Regions from separate parts of the Agrobacterium tumefaciens genome, predicted to be linked through region 1. Evidence: predicted binding sites of a transcription regulator. Region 1 holds the regulator's gene; each other region holds the start of a gene.
What was found. The regulator LexA, encoded in region 1, represses DNA repair genes until DNA is damaged. The targets are predictions, from matches to a motif close to TGTTCNNNNTGTGTTCNG.

Region 2: the regulator LexA is predicted to act here: its motif matches at 1,669-1,686, upstream of recA (recombinase RecA).
Region 3: the regulator LexA is predicted to act here: its motif matches at 2,140-2,157, upstream of dnaE (DNA polymerase III subunit alpha).
Region 4: the regulator LexA is predicted to act here: its motif matches at 1,685-1,702, upstream of uvrA (excinuclease ABC subunit UvrA).

Annotation. Positions count from the first base shown of each region.
Region 1 covers NZ_CP039903.1:1,099,388-1,102,490, reverse strand. The annotation lists gene kdsA (3-deoxy-8-phosphooctulonate synthase) at 1-2, opposite strand, end outside; gene CFBP6623_RS05500 (VOC family protein) at 2-883, opposite strand; gene lexA (transcriptional repressor LexA) at 1,096-1,818, shown strand; gene CFBP6623_RS05490 (glutathione S-transferase family protein) at 2,231-2,908, shown strand; gene CFBP6623_RS05485 (ComEC/Rec2 family competence protein) at 2,928-3,103, opposite strand, start outside.
Region 2 covers NZ_CP039903.1:1,670,491-1,673,593, reverse strand. The annotation lists gene CFBP6623_RS08350 (pseudouridine-5'-phosphate glycosidase) at 1-595, opposite strand, end outside; gene CFBP6623_RS08345 (carbohydrate kinase family protein) at 625-1,566, opposite strand; gene recA (recombinase RecA) at 1,813-2,904, shown strand.
Region 3 covers NZ_CP039903.1:992,707-995,809, reverse strand. The annotation lists gene dnaE (DNA polymerase III subunit alpha) at 1-1,927, opposite strand, end outside; gene CFBP6623_RS05000 (ABC transporter ATP-binding protein) at 2,416-3,099, opposite strand.
Region 4 covers NZ_CP039903.1:1,270,523-1,273,625, forward strand. The annotation lists gene CFBP6623_RS06355 (CBS domain-containing protein) at 1-612, shown strand, start outside; gene CFBP6623_RS06360 (hypothetical protein) at 666-935, opposite strand; gene CFBP6623_RS06365 (single-stranded DNA-binding protein) at 975-1,568, opposite strand; gene uvrA (excinuclease ABC subunit UvrA) at 1,847-3,103, shown strand, end outside.

The sequences.
Region 1 (3,103 bases):
ATTATTTTTCCTCGAAGGCGAAGGCAACACCCTGACCGGGCGCTGCGGGCACCACCAGCCGGCCGCCCGCTTCTGCGCTGGACACGCCATTAGCAGCAAGTGCCGCCTGTGTCACGGCAAGATCGCGAACGGAAAAGACGACGCCTGCGCCGCGCAATCCGCCACCGCCCTCCTCGGGAACACTAAAGGCCAGTCCGTCAAAGACCGGCTTCCGCGTCAATCTTATGCGGGTATTGCCGGTTGCGAAAACCATATCTCCATCCGGAGACATCTTGCCGTCGCAGCCAAACACAGTTTCGATCAGCTGCACGGCATTCGCATCACCACCGGAAAACAGCACGATCTCGCTGAGGCCGGAAACGCCGTTGGCATGGCGTTCCAGCGCCGCGCGGTCGCCCGGCAGGGCCTGCAACCGCTGACAGCTGAACAGAAAGAAATCCGCCGCGGAACCACTGGCTGCAAAAGCCAGCCGAAAAGCCGCCTCGCTCTGCGAACCATCCGGCATTTTGACTGGCCGCGAAAATTCAAAGACATTTCCGGCCGAGAGGCCTGAGGCTACGAATCGGTCGAGATCGCCAAGAGCGTCCTGCGTTGCAGCGACCAGTGCGGAAAAACCCTCCCCTCCGGCATGTTTCCGGAAGGCCTGATCCCGCCCGGTAAACACATCTTTCCGGCCAATCGAGGCATTATATTTAGCCGGATCAGCAATCACGAGAGGCTCCAGATACGTGCCGTCGGCGAAAAAAACGCAGGCATTCTGCGTGCCAAACGGGTGAAGAGCCGCTGGCGCTACTGTAAATCCCAGGTTTCCAAGGCGATTTTCTGCGACGTCGATGTGCTCGACAGGCAGTACGAGATGGTCGATGCGGTACGGTTTCGTCATTTCCCTGCTTCCTGCTGTCGCATGCGGCATGGCCATGCCGGAACAGTTAGGACGGCAGAAAAGCACAATTTCGTGCTTTCAGGCAAATCATCAAAACAACAGATAGCAGCTTCACGAAATTTTAGGGGATTGCGGAACACATATGGAACATATAGTGTTCGTTCTGTATTTGTTTCGCGACTTCAACGACGATTCTCAAGGGTGTTTTCCTCATGCTCACGCGCAAACAGCAGGAATTGCTTCTCTTCATTCATGAACGAATGAAAGAGTCCGGCGTGCCGCCCTCCTTCGATGAAATGAAGGACGCACTCGATCTTGCTTCCAAATCCGGCATCCACCGGCTGATTACCGCCCTCGAAGAGCGCGGCTTTATTCGCCGGCTACCTAACAGGGCGCGGGCGCTGGAAGTCATCAAGCTGCCGGAGGCCTATGCGCCGGGTGCCAGGCCGCAGCGCGGCTTTTCTCCAAGCGTCATCGAAGGCAGCCTCGGAAAGCCGAAGGCGCCAGAACCCCCACCGGCGCCCAAGGCGCCCGCCAACGATCTCGGCGGCGCGGTCACCGTTCCGGTCATGGGTCGCATCGCCGCCGGCGTGCCGATTTCCGCCATTCAGAACAATACGCATGATGTTGCCGTGCCGGTTGACATGCTGGGTTCGGGTGAACATTACGCGCTCGAAGTTAAGGGCGATTCGATGATCGAGGCCGGGATTTTCGACGGTGATACCGTCATCATCCGCAACAGCAATACCGCCAATCCGGGCGATATCGTCGTGGCATTGGTGGATGACGAGGAAGCGACGCTGAAGCGTTTCCGCCGCAAGGGCGCTTCCATCGCGCTGGAAGCGGCCAACCCCGCTTATGAAACCCGTATCTTCGGGCCTGATCGGGTAAAAATTCAGGGCAAGCTGGTCGGACTTATACGCCGTTACCATTGATCTGATTTAACCGTCATCCTCTCAAGACAGGCGTCGTCATGAGATGGCTCCTGTCGAAGATGACGGCAATTCCGGAATTCGGCTGACCATGCGAGTGTCGGGCAATCTTATGCTTCCAGCAGACAGTTGCATTCTGTCTGGTAAAGATCAGTTCCAGTTTCATATGGATATCGTTGTTACGGCCTTGCCCCCGGCCTGTTGCCACCACTGCGTCATATGCCGTGGACATCTGGTTGCGTGAGTTCGTTTACGCTGGGGGATGCGGCTGGCCTGGCGCTGCCACCGAATGGTGATACTCGGTGCAAAGCCCCCGTCATTCATCAACGCGACTTATGGGTGCCATGGATTATTTTCGGTATTCCATCATGCCCCGACAGGTATAGAAATGCGCGTCATATCCGGGAGATAAGCCATGTACGATCTTTACATCGCCAACAAGAACTACTCCTCATGGTCGCTGCGGCCGTGGGTGTTGATGCGCACGCTCGGTATCGCCTTTGATGAGAGACTTGTTCCGTTTGGCGAAGGTGTCGCCTTTTCCAGCTTTTCGCCGACCGGCAAGGTGCCCTGCCTTGTCGATGATGGCGTGACGATATGGGAAACGCTGTCGATCGCCGAATATCTCGCAGAACGGCACCAGGGCGTCTGGGCGAGCGACAAGCAGGCGCGGGCATGGTCGCGTTCGGCGGCGAGCGAAATGCATGCCGGCTTTTCCTCACTGCGCAATCTTTATCCCATGTCGGTCGGTATTCGGGTCAAGCCGAAGGGTGGCGATGCCGGGCTTGCGGCAGACATAAAGCGCATCGATGCGTTATGGAGCGAAGGTCTGACAAAATTCGGCGGTCCCTATCTTGCCGGTCAGAAATTCACGGCGGTCGATGCTTTTTTCTGCCCCGTGGCGTTCCGTTTCCAGACCTATGGCGCCGATCTTTCACCTGCGGCAAAAGCCTATTGCGATCGGCTGCTCACCCTGCCCGCCATGCGTGAGTGGTATGAGGCCGGAGTGAAGGAGATCTGGCGCGATGCGGCGCATGAACAGGAAATCAGCGGCATTGGCGCATTGACTGACGATCTGCGCGTGAAGGTCTGAATATCACTGCTGACGGCGTTTATTGCGATGCCGTCAGCAACTGCCTGACCGGTTCCGGCACCTCGTATTCGAAGCGGTCGCTTTTCCAGTCGTAGTAGCGGTGCTCGCTCCATGGCCTGTTCGCCCCGGCAATTGCTGCGCGTAGTCGTCCGACCACCCCCGGCTGATTATTGCCGGCGAAGCCTATTTCTACCG
Region 2 (3,103 bases), 570 kb from region 1:
AGCGCGACCAGAAGGCCGGGAATTCTTCCGAGCCGAAGGTGACGACAGGTACGCCGTTGGTTTCGAGAACCTCGAGCGTCTTTGGGATGTCGAGGATCGCCTTGGCGCCGGCGCAGACGACGATGACGCCGGTCTTGGCAAGTTCGGTCAGATCGGCGGAGATGTCGAACGTCTCCTCCGCGCCCTTGTGCACACCGCCGATGCCGCCGGTGGCGAAAACGCGGATGCCGGCGCGGGCAGCGGCAATCATGGTGGCGGCAACCGTGGTGGCGCCGGTGCGGCGCTCGGCAATTGCGAAGGCGATATCGGCGCGCGAGACCTTCATGGCGTCAGTGGTCTGGGCGAGCGCCTCCAGCTGGTCCTTTTCGAGGCCGATGTGCAGGGTGCCGTGAATGACGGCGATGGTCGCCGGAACGGCGCCCTGGTCGCGAATGATCTGTTCGACGCTTTCGGCCATCTCGATATTGCCGGGATAGGGCATGCCATGGGTGATGATGGTCGATTCAAGTGCCACGATCGGCGCACCGCGCTGCTTGGCGGCGGCGACTTCCCGTGAATAAACGATGGGCAGGAGCGGGGAGATGGGGCGGGTCATTTATTCTGTTCCAATTCTTGAAAGCGGGTTCATGCCAGTATTTCAGCTGCGGGAACAAGTCCCAACATGGCATCGACACTGTCTTTTGATAAATCCTGCGAGGTGGCGAAGGGCGATTGCACGGTGATGGCCGCTGCGGCCGCGCCCTGTCTCAGCGCTTCCGCGATGGTCTTTCCCTCGGCGATCGCGGCAAGATAACCGGAGGCCATGGCGTCGCCGGCGCCGGTCACGTCCTTTACCTCGCGGATAAGGGGCGGGTTGAGCGTTACGGTTTGCGTCGCATCGAAAGCCACGACCTCGCTTGCGCCGCGGGTGACGACGCCGCCGGCAAGCCCGGCCTTGCGCAGAATGCCGGGCCAGTCGCGGACATTCGCCGCCGTCTCTCCGGTTAGTGCTCGTGCCTCCGCCTCGTTCATGAAGAGAATGTCGATATCGGCAAGCGCGCCTTTCAGTTTCACCGCCTTGGCGGGGGAAATGGCGATGGCAGCCAGCGGCTTTTCGCAGGCGCGGGCGACGAGGCCGAGGGCCGTCAGCGTGTCATCAGGCAGATTGGCGTCGCAGAGCAGAAAGTCGCTTGCCGTGATCGCCTCGCGCACGGCACGCACTTTCAGGCGGCGCGGGGTAAAGAGCTTGTAGAGGTCCATATCGGCAAGGGCGATGACCAGATTGCCGTCACGCTCCAGAATGGCGGTGTAGCTTGGCGTGCGGCGGTCGAGGAAAATGAAGGGTGTATCTTCGACGCCGGCATATTTTGCGGCCTCCGCCACCGCTTCGCCCGTCACGTCGCCGCCGCGTGGCGCGATGATGCGGACAGCAAAACCGAGCCGGGCAAGATTGCGCGCCGCGTTGAAACCGCCGCCGCCTGCCTCCTCCATCCAGGAGCCGGGATTGCTGGCGCCGGGCGCCGTCTCAGTCTCGATCATGCCGCGTCTGTCGATATGCGCGCCGCCCAGAACGAGTATTTTCTTCACGCTTGCTTTTCCCTCTTTGGCGGATGGAAAGGCCGGACGATTCGGCCGACCCCCGTGTTCGTTTGCCTGTCACTTCTCGTTTGCGGCGATAGGCCGAACCCGAAAAACAAAGATAGAACAAACCACTTATCGCTATTTGTTTTCAATATGCTGGCTGCGCCTTGCGAAATGAGAACAAATGGAGTACATACCATTTCCATACTGCTTCATTGCCTGTGCGGCTTCAATAACCTAAAGGTGGTTCAGATGGCACAAAATTCTTTGCGTCTCGTAGAGGATAAATCCGTGGATAAAAGCAAGGCACTGGAAGCGGCGCTCTCCCAGATCGAACGTTCGTTCGGCAAGGGATCGATCATGAAGCTCGGTTCCAATGAAAATGTGGTTGAAGTGGAAACCGTTTCGACGGGTTCGCTCAGCCTGGATATCGCGCTCGGCATCGGCGGTCTGCCGAAGGGGCGCATCGTTGAAATTTATGGTCCGGAAAGCTCGGGTAAAACGACGCTGGCGTTGCAGACCATTGCGGAAGCCCAGAAGAAGGGCGGCATCTGCGCCTTCGTGGATGCCGAACATGCGCTCGATCCGGTCTATGCCCGCAAGCTGGGTGTGGATTTGCAGAGCCTGCTGATTTCTCAGCCGGATACGGGCGAGCAGGCGCTGGAGATCACCGATACGCTGGTTCGTTCCGGCGCGGTCGACGTTCTGGTCGTCGATTCGGTCGCGGCACTGACGCCGCGGGCGGAAATCGAAGGCGAGATGGGCGATAGCCTGCCGGGTCTTCAGGCGCGTCTGATGAGCCAGGCGCTGCGCAAGCTTACCGCTTCGATCTCCAAGTCGAAGTGTATGGTGATCTTCATCAACCAGATCCGCATGAAGATCGGCGTCATGTTCGGTTCGCCGGAAACGACGACGGGCGGTAATGCGCTGAAGTTCTACGCCTCCGTACGCCTTGACATTCGCCGCATCGGCGCCGTCAAGGAGCGCGAAGAGGTGGTCGGCAACCAGACGCGTGTGAAGGTCGTCAAGAACAAGATGGCGCCGCCCTTCAAGCAGGTGGAATTCGACATCATGTATGGCGAAGGTGTTTCCAAGACCGGCGAGCTTGTCGATCTCGGCGTGAAGGCCGGTATCGTCGAGAAATCCGGCGCATGGTTCTCTTATAACAGCCAGCGTCTGGGGCAGGGGCGTGAGAACGCCAAGACCTTCCTGCGCGACAATCCGGAAACGGCCAATGAGATCGAGCTGGCGCTGCGCCAGAATGCCGGTCTGATCGCTGACCGCTTCCTGCAGAATGGCGGCCCGGATGCCGGCGATAGCGACGGTGACGGCGACGAGGGCTGACACCTCAAAAAAGGGGCCGGGCATAGAGTGTCTGGCCACTTTGCTGAAAATGAGCTGATCGAAACGAAATGGGCCGTGCGATTTTCCCTCGCCTGGCCCTTTTTGTTTGCCGATGCGCCTTGGTTTGCCTGCATGGCTGGACAGGGCAGGATACGGACGATAAAAGCCATTGATTTTGCAATATAGCCATCATTTGTGA
Region 3 (3,103 bases), 110 kb from region 1:
GCATGCCCGCACTTTCCACCTGGAACACGCCGATGGTCTCGCCGCGCGACAACATCTCGTAGGTTTTCGTGTCCTCCAGCGGAATGGCGGCAAGATCGACCTTGATGCCGCGCTTGGCGACGAAATCCACGGCGACCTTCAATACCGTCAGCGTCTTCAGGCCGAGGAAGTCGAATTTGACGAGACCGGCGCTTTCCACCCATTTCATGTTGAACTGGGTAACCGGCATATCGGACCGCGGATCGCGATACATCGGCACCAGCTTCGACAGCGGCCGGTCGCCGATGACGATACCGGCGGCGTGGGTGGAAGCGTGGCGATAAAGCCCCTCGATTTTCTGGGCGATATCCAGGAGGCGAGCGACGACGGGTTCCTTGTCTGCCTCTTCCTGCAGGCGCGGCTCTTCCTCGATGGCCTTTGACAGCGGTGTCGGATTGGCCGGGTTGTTGGGCACCAGCTTGCAGATCTTGTCCACCTGCCCATAGGGCATTTCCAGCACGCGGCCGACATCGCGCAACGCCGCGCGCGCCTGCAGCGAACCGAAGGTGATGATCTGCGCCACCTGTTCGCGGCCATATTTGCGCTGCACGTAGCGGATCACCTCTTCGCGCCGGTCCTGGCAGAAGTCGATATCGAAGTCAGGCATCGATACACGTTCGGGATTGAGGAAGCGCTCGAACAGCAATGAGAAACGCAACGGATCGACATCGGTAATGGTCAGTGCATAAGCCACAAGCGAGCCGGCGCCCGAACCACGGCCAGGGCCGACCGGAATATCCTGCTGCTTGGCCCATTTGATGAAGTCGGCAACGATCAGGAAGTAACCGGGGAACTTCATGCGCGAGATGACGCCGAGTTCGAAATCCAGTCTCTCGCGATAATCCTGTTCCGTATAGCCGGGCGACATGCCGAGCGCGGCAAGCCGCTGATCCAGCCCCTCCACCGCCTGGCGGCGAAGCTCCTCGGTTTCGGCATGTTCCGCCGCTTCCGGGTCTTCGCTGGCGCCGGTGAAACGCGGCAGGATGGGTCCGCGCTTCTTCAGCACATAAGAGCAGCGGAGCGCAATCTCGATAGTGTTTTCCAGCGCCTCGGGAATGTCGGCAAACAGCGCCGTCATCTCCTGCCGGCTTTTCAGATAATGATCGGGGGTCAGGCGGAAGCGGCTGTCATCGGAAACGATGGCATTATGCGCCACCGCCATCAGTGCGTCATGCGCCTCATAGTCTGCCTTGGAAGGGAAAAAAGCCTCGTTGGTAGCGACCAGCGGAATATCATTGTCATAAGCAAGGCCGATCATGCGTCGCTCATGGGAACGGTCGTAGCCGGACTGACGCTGCAATTCGATATAGAGCCTGTCACCGAAGAGCGACTTCAGCGTCAGCAGCCGCTCTTTGGCCTGCGCGGCATGGCCTTCCTTCAACGCCATATCGACAGGACCGCCAGTAGCGCCCGTCAGTGCGATCAGCCCGGCATTGGAGGCTTCTTCCAGCCACGCGCGGGTAATATGCACGGAATGTCCGCCGCTACCCTCGCCTTCCAGATAGGCGCGGCTGATCAGGTCCACCAACCGCTCGTAACCTTCGGCATTGGCGGCCAGAAGCACGATGGCGGGGAGTTTTGCAAGATGACTGTTATGATTGCGGCGGTCCTCCGCCGCATCCTGCATGTCGATCGACACCTGACAACCGATGATCGGCTGCAAACCTTCGTCGCGCGCTTTTTCGGAAAACTCCAGCGCAACGAAAAGATTGTTGGTATCGGTGATGGCAATTGCCGGCTGGCCGTCCGCGACGGCCTTGGACATGATTTTCTTGAGGGGTAACGCCCCCTCAAGCAGGGAGTAAGCGGAATGAACCCGCAGATGGACGAAACCAGGCGTTTTCAGCGTTTCGTCAGAGTTTTCTCCACGCACAACCGTATCGCCCATATCGTCGTCCTGTCATTCTGAATCGAGGGGGCGATTTTCCGATTTCCGGCGCTTAAAGTCTACAGCCTTGCGGCCTCCATACAGGCTTCTGCGCCGGTGTTTCCTTCACAGGGCAGTGAGGATCACCGAAAAGCTGGCAACAAAGACAGCGATGGAAGCGAAAGCGGCAACGTCACGGATGAAATCAGTCATTGGTCTCTCCTTACTCGTTATGTTCCAACTTTGTTCTCATTTTGTTCGATTGTCAACAGGGTTTTGCTGGTATTCCTCTTGTTAACGCCGCAGAATCAGCTGCGGTTCCGCTCGCATGATCGGCAAGCCCCTGACTCCAAAGCAAAAAAACCCGAAGGCAAAAAACACCTCCGGGTTCTCAAAAATTCAACTGTGGAAGGACGAGCGGGTCTTCCCGAAGACGCAAGGGCGAAGAGACTCACCGCTTCGTAGCAGATCACATAAGGCTTCGCGACGGTCGCCTTATGCCGTCACGATCAGAAGTCGACGATCTTGCCGTCTGCAAGCGTTACCCGTCGGTCCATGCGGGCAGCGAGGTCGTGGTTATGCGTGGCGATCATCGCCGCAAGGCCGGACTGGCGCACCAGGGCCTCCAGCGCATCGAAAACATAATGCGCGGTCTCGGGATCGAGGTTGCCGGTCGGCTCATCCGCGAGCAGCAGAAGCGGCGCATTGGCAACCGCGCGCGCAATCGCCACGCGCTGCTGCTCGCCGCCGGAAAGTTCGGCCGGGCGATGTTCGCCGCGATGGCCGACGCGCATGTAATCCAGCAGGGCGCTGGCACGCTTGCGCGCCTCAGCCTGCGTCAGACCGGCGATGAGCTGCGGCATCATTACATTTTCCACCGCCGAAAACTCCGGCAGCAGGTGATGGAACTGATAAACGAAGCCGATATCGCTGCGACGGATCGCCGTGCGGGTTTCATCCGGAAGCCCGTTGCATGGCGCGCCGTTGATGAAAACCTCACCCGCGTCAGGATGTTCCAGAAGCCCCGCCAGATGCAGCAGTGTGGATTTTCCGGTACCGGAGGGGGCGACGAGCGCCACCATCTCACCGCTTCTCAATTCAAGATCGGCCTTGCGCAGAATGGAAAGCGACGTTTCACCCTGACCATAGGTCCGTTCCACGCCGGTAAGCCGCAGCACTGTTTTTTTTGCCATATTG
Region 4 (3,103 bases), 170 kb from region 1:
GCCCACGGCACGACGGATCCGACCCCCATCCAGAAAATCGGTTTCTCCTCCACTGACCTCGATGAGGTGCTGAAGGAATATGACGAAGTCCTCGATATCGACCGGGAGGAACTGGAGACCATCCTGCGCAAGACCGAGCTGCGCTCCTATCGCCGCCGCGCGCTGCATCTCGATTGCGCCAGCGTCATGTCGCGCGATGTGGTTGGCGTTGCCCCCGACGATAGCCTGCGCCATGCCCATGCGCTGATGCACAGCCACCATTTCAAGGCGCTGCCCGTCACCAACGATAAAGCCGAAATCCTCGGCATCGTCACCCAGACGGATTTTCTGGAAAAGGCGAGCTGGAGAAACGGCCGCCCCTCCATCGGTTTTCTGCAGCGGCTGCGCCTCATTCTTTCCGGCTCAAGTGCTCCCAACGATACCGTCAAGGACATCATGACATCGCCTGTCAGAACCGTGCGACCGGAAACCTCGATCGAAGAAGCCATCATCCGTTTTGCGGAAGAAGGGCTGCATTACCTGCCGGTGATCGACGCCAATGGCAAGATGGTGGGGATTGTCTCACAATCCGACGTCATGGTGGCGATGCTGGCCGACAAAGTCGCGGCGTAACCGCCACGACATCGAAATAACCGGCTCCCGCAGAAACCGGCAAAGCCGTTTGGCTAACGTTTCGCCTTCAAAAGCCGCTGCCACAGCGTGCCACCGAAAAACCGGCCGAGCACGATGAAATAGGCGATGATCAGCGCCAAGGCGATAAAGGCGGGCAGGCCGTTCAGGGCAAAACCTTGTGGTGTGCGCCCGCCTGCGACCGCTGCGACGAGAAACCCGGCGGCGAAAAACGCCGTCCAGAAATCGAGGAAAAAAGCGAGAATGATGCGCCAGGTGGCCGGTTGTTTTGTGGTCGGCTGTTTCGGTGCCGTATCATCACTCATGCCTGCCTCCTGTCACGCGTCACCTCATTCGCCGTCCGCTCAGAACGGAATATCGTCGTCCATATCGTTGGAGAAGCCGCCGGAAGGCTGGCCACCGCCACGCGAAGAGCCGCCGCGAGACGAAGACTGCTGGTCGTATCCGCCGCCATAACCGGAGCTGGAACCGCCACCGCTGCTGCCGTAATCTCCGCCACCGCCAAAATCACCGCCGCCGCTACGGCCGCCGCCGCCGCCCTCACCGCGACCATCAAGCATGGTCAGCGTGGAGTTGAAGCCCTGCAACACGATTTCGGTGGAGTAGCGGTCGTTACCGGTCTGGTCCTGCCACTTGCGGGTCTGCAGCTGACCTTCAATATAGAGCTTGGCGCCCTTCTTGACATATTGCTCGACGACCTTGCACAGGCCCTCGTTGAAAACCACGACCGTGTGCCATTCGGTCTTTTCCTTGCGCTCGCCGCTATTGCGATCGCGCCAGGTTTCCGAGGTGGCGATACGCAGGTTGGCGATGGGGCGGCCATCCTGCGTCCGGCGGATTTCGGGATCTGCGCCGACATTCCCGATCAGAATTACCTTGTTTACGCTACCAGCCATCTCGTCATCCTGTCCGCCGGCCATCATGACCGGCAATTGCATTTCAAAAAAATCCCGCACACAATAACCATCGCGGCCCGCAAAGGGCACCGCAAGCGTGGAACTATCCACAACGAATAATCCAGAGCTTCGAACAGCGGATATTCGCACTTGCTATTTGTTCCTTTTTTGTTCTATTTAATCGCGAAATTCGAGTCAAGTGGGCTGAAAAGCTCCGACCGATAGGGAATAGACCTCGACACCTCCGGCTGCGTCACTACATAAGGACGCGCCGCCATCAAGCCTGTTATTTTTGTCCGAGCCTTGCCACGAGCCTTGTCATGAGTGAACTGAAGACGATTTCCATCCGTGGTGCCCGTGAGCATAATCTCAAGGGTATCGACCTCGATCTGCCGCGCAACAAGCTGATTGTCATGACCGGGCTTTCCGGCTCGGGCAAGTCGTCGCTTGCCTTCGACACGATCTACGCCGAGGGCCAGCGCCGTTATGTCGAAAGCCTTTCGGCTTACGCGCGCCAGTTTCTGGAAATGATGCAGAAACCGGATGTCGACCGTATCGAGGGTCTGTCGCCGGCGATTTCCATCGAGCAGAAGACCACCTCGAAGAACCCGCGTTCCACGGTGGGCACCGTCACGGAAATCTACGACTACATGCGCCTGCTGTTTGCGCGTGTCGGCGTGCCCTATTCGCCGGCCACGGGTCTGCCGATCGAGAGCCAGACCATCAGCCAGATGGTGGACCGCATCCTCGCTTTCGAAGAAGGCACGCGTCTTTATATTCTTGCGCCGATCGTGCGTGGCCGCAAAGGCGAATATAAGAAGGAACTTGCCGAGCTGATGAAGAAGGGCTTCCAGCGCGTCAAGGTGGATGGCCAGTTCTACGAAATCGCCGATGTGCCCGCGCTCGACAAGAAATACAAACACGACATCGACGTGGTGGTCGACCGCGCGGTGGTGCGCCCGGATATGGCAGCACGCCTTGCCGACAGTCTCGAGACCTGCCTCAAGCTCGCCGACGGGCTGGCTATCGCCGAATTCGCCGACAAGCCTCTGCCGCCGGAAGAAACGGCCGCCGGCGGCTCCGCCAACAAGTCGCTCAACGAAACCCATGAGCGTGTGCTGTTTTCGGAAAAATTCGCCTGCCCCGTCTCCGGCTTCACCATTCCGGAAATCGAGCCGCGGCTGTTCTCCTTCAACAATCCCTTCGGCGCCTGCCCCAGCTGCGATGGCCTCGGCTCGCAGCAGAAGGTGGATGAGAATCTGATCGTTCCGGAACCTGCCCGCACGCTGCGCGACGGCGCCATCGCCCCATGGGCCAAGTCGTCTTCTCCCTATTACAACCAGACGCTGGAAGCGCTTGGCAAGGCCTTCGGTTTTAAACTGTCCAGCAAATGGTCGGACCTTTCGAAAGAAGCGCAGCACGCCATCCTTCAGGGCACCGACGACAAGATCGAATTCAACTATCAGGACGGCGCCCGCTCCTACAAGACGGTGAAAAATTTCGAAGGCATCGTTCCCAATCTGGAGCGCCGCTGGAAAGAGACCGACAGCGCCTGGGCGCGCGAGGAAATCGAGCGT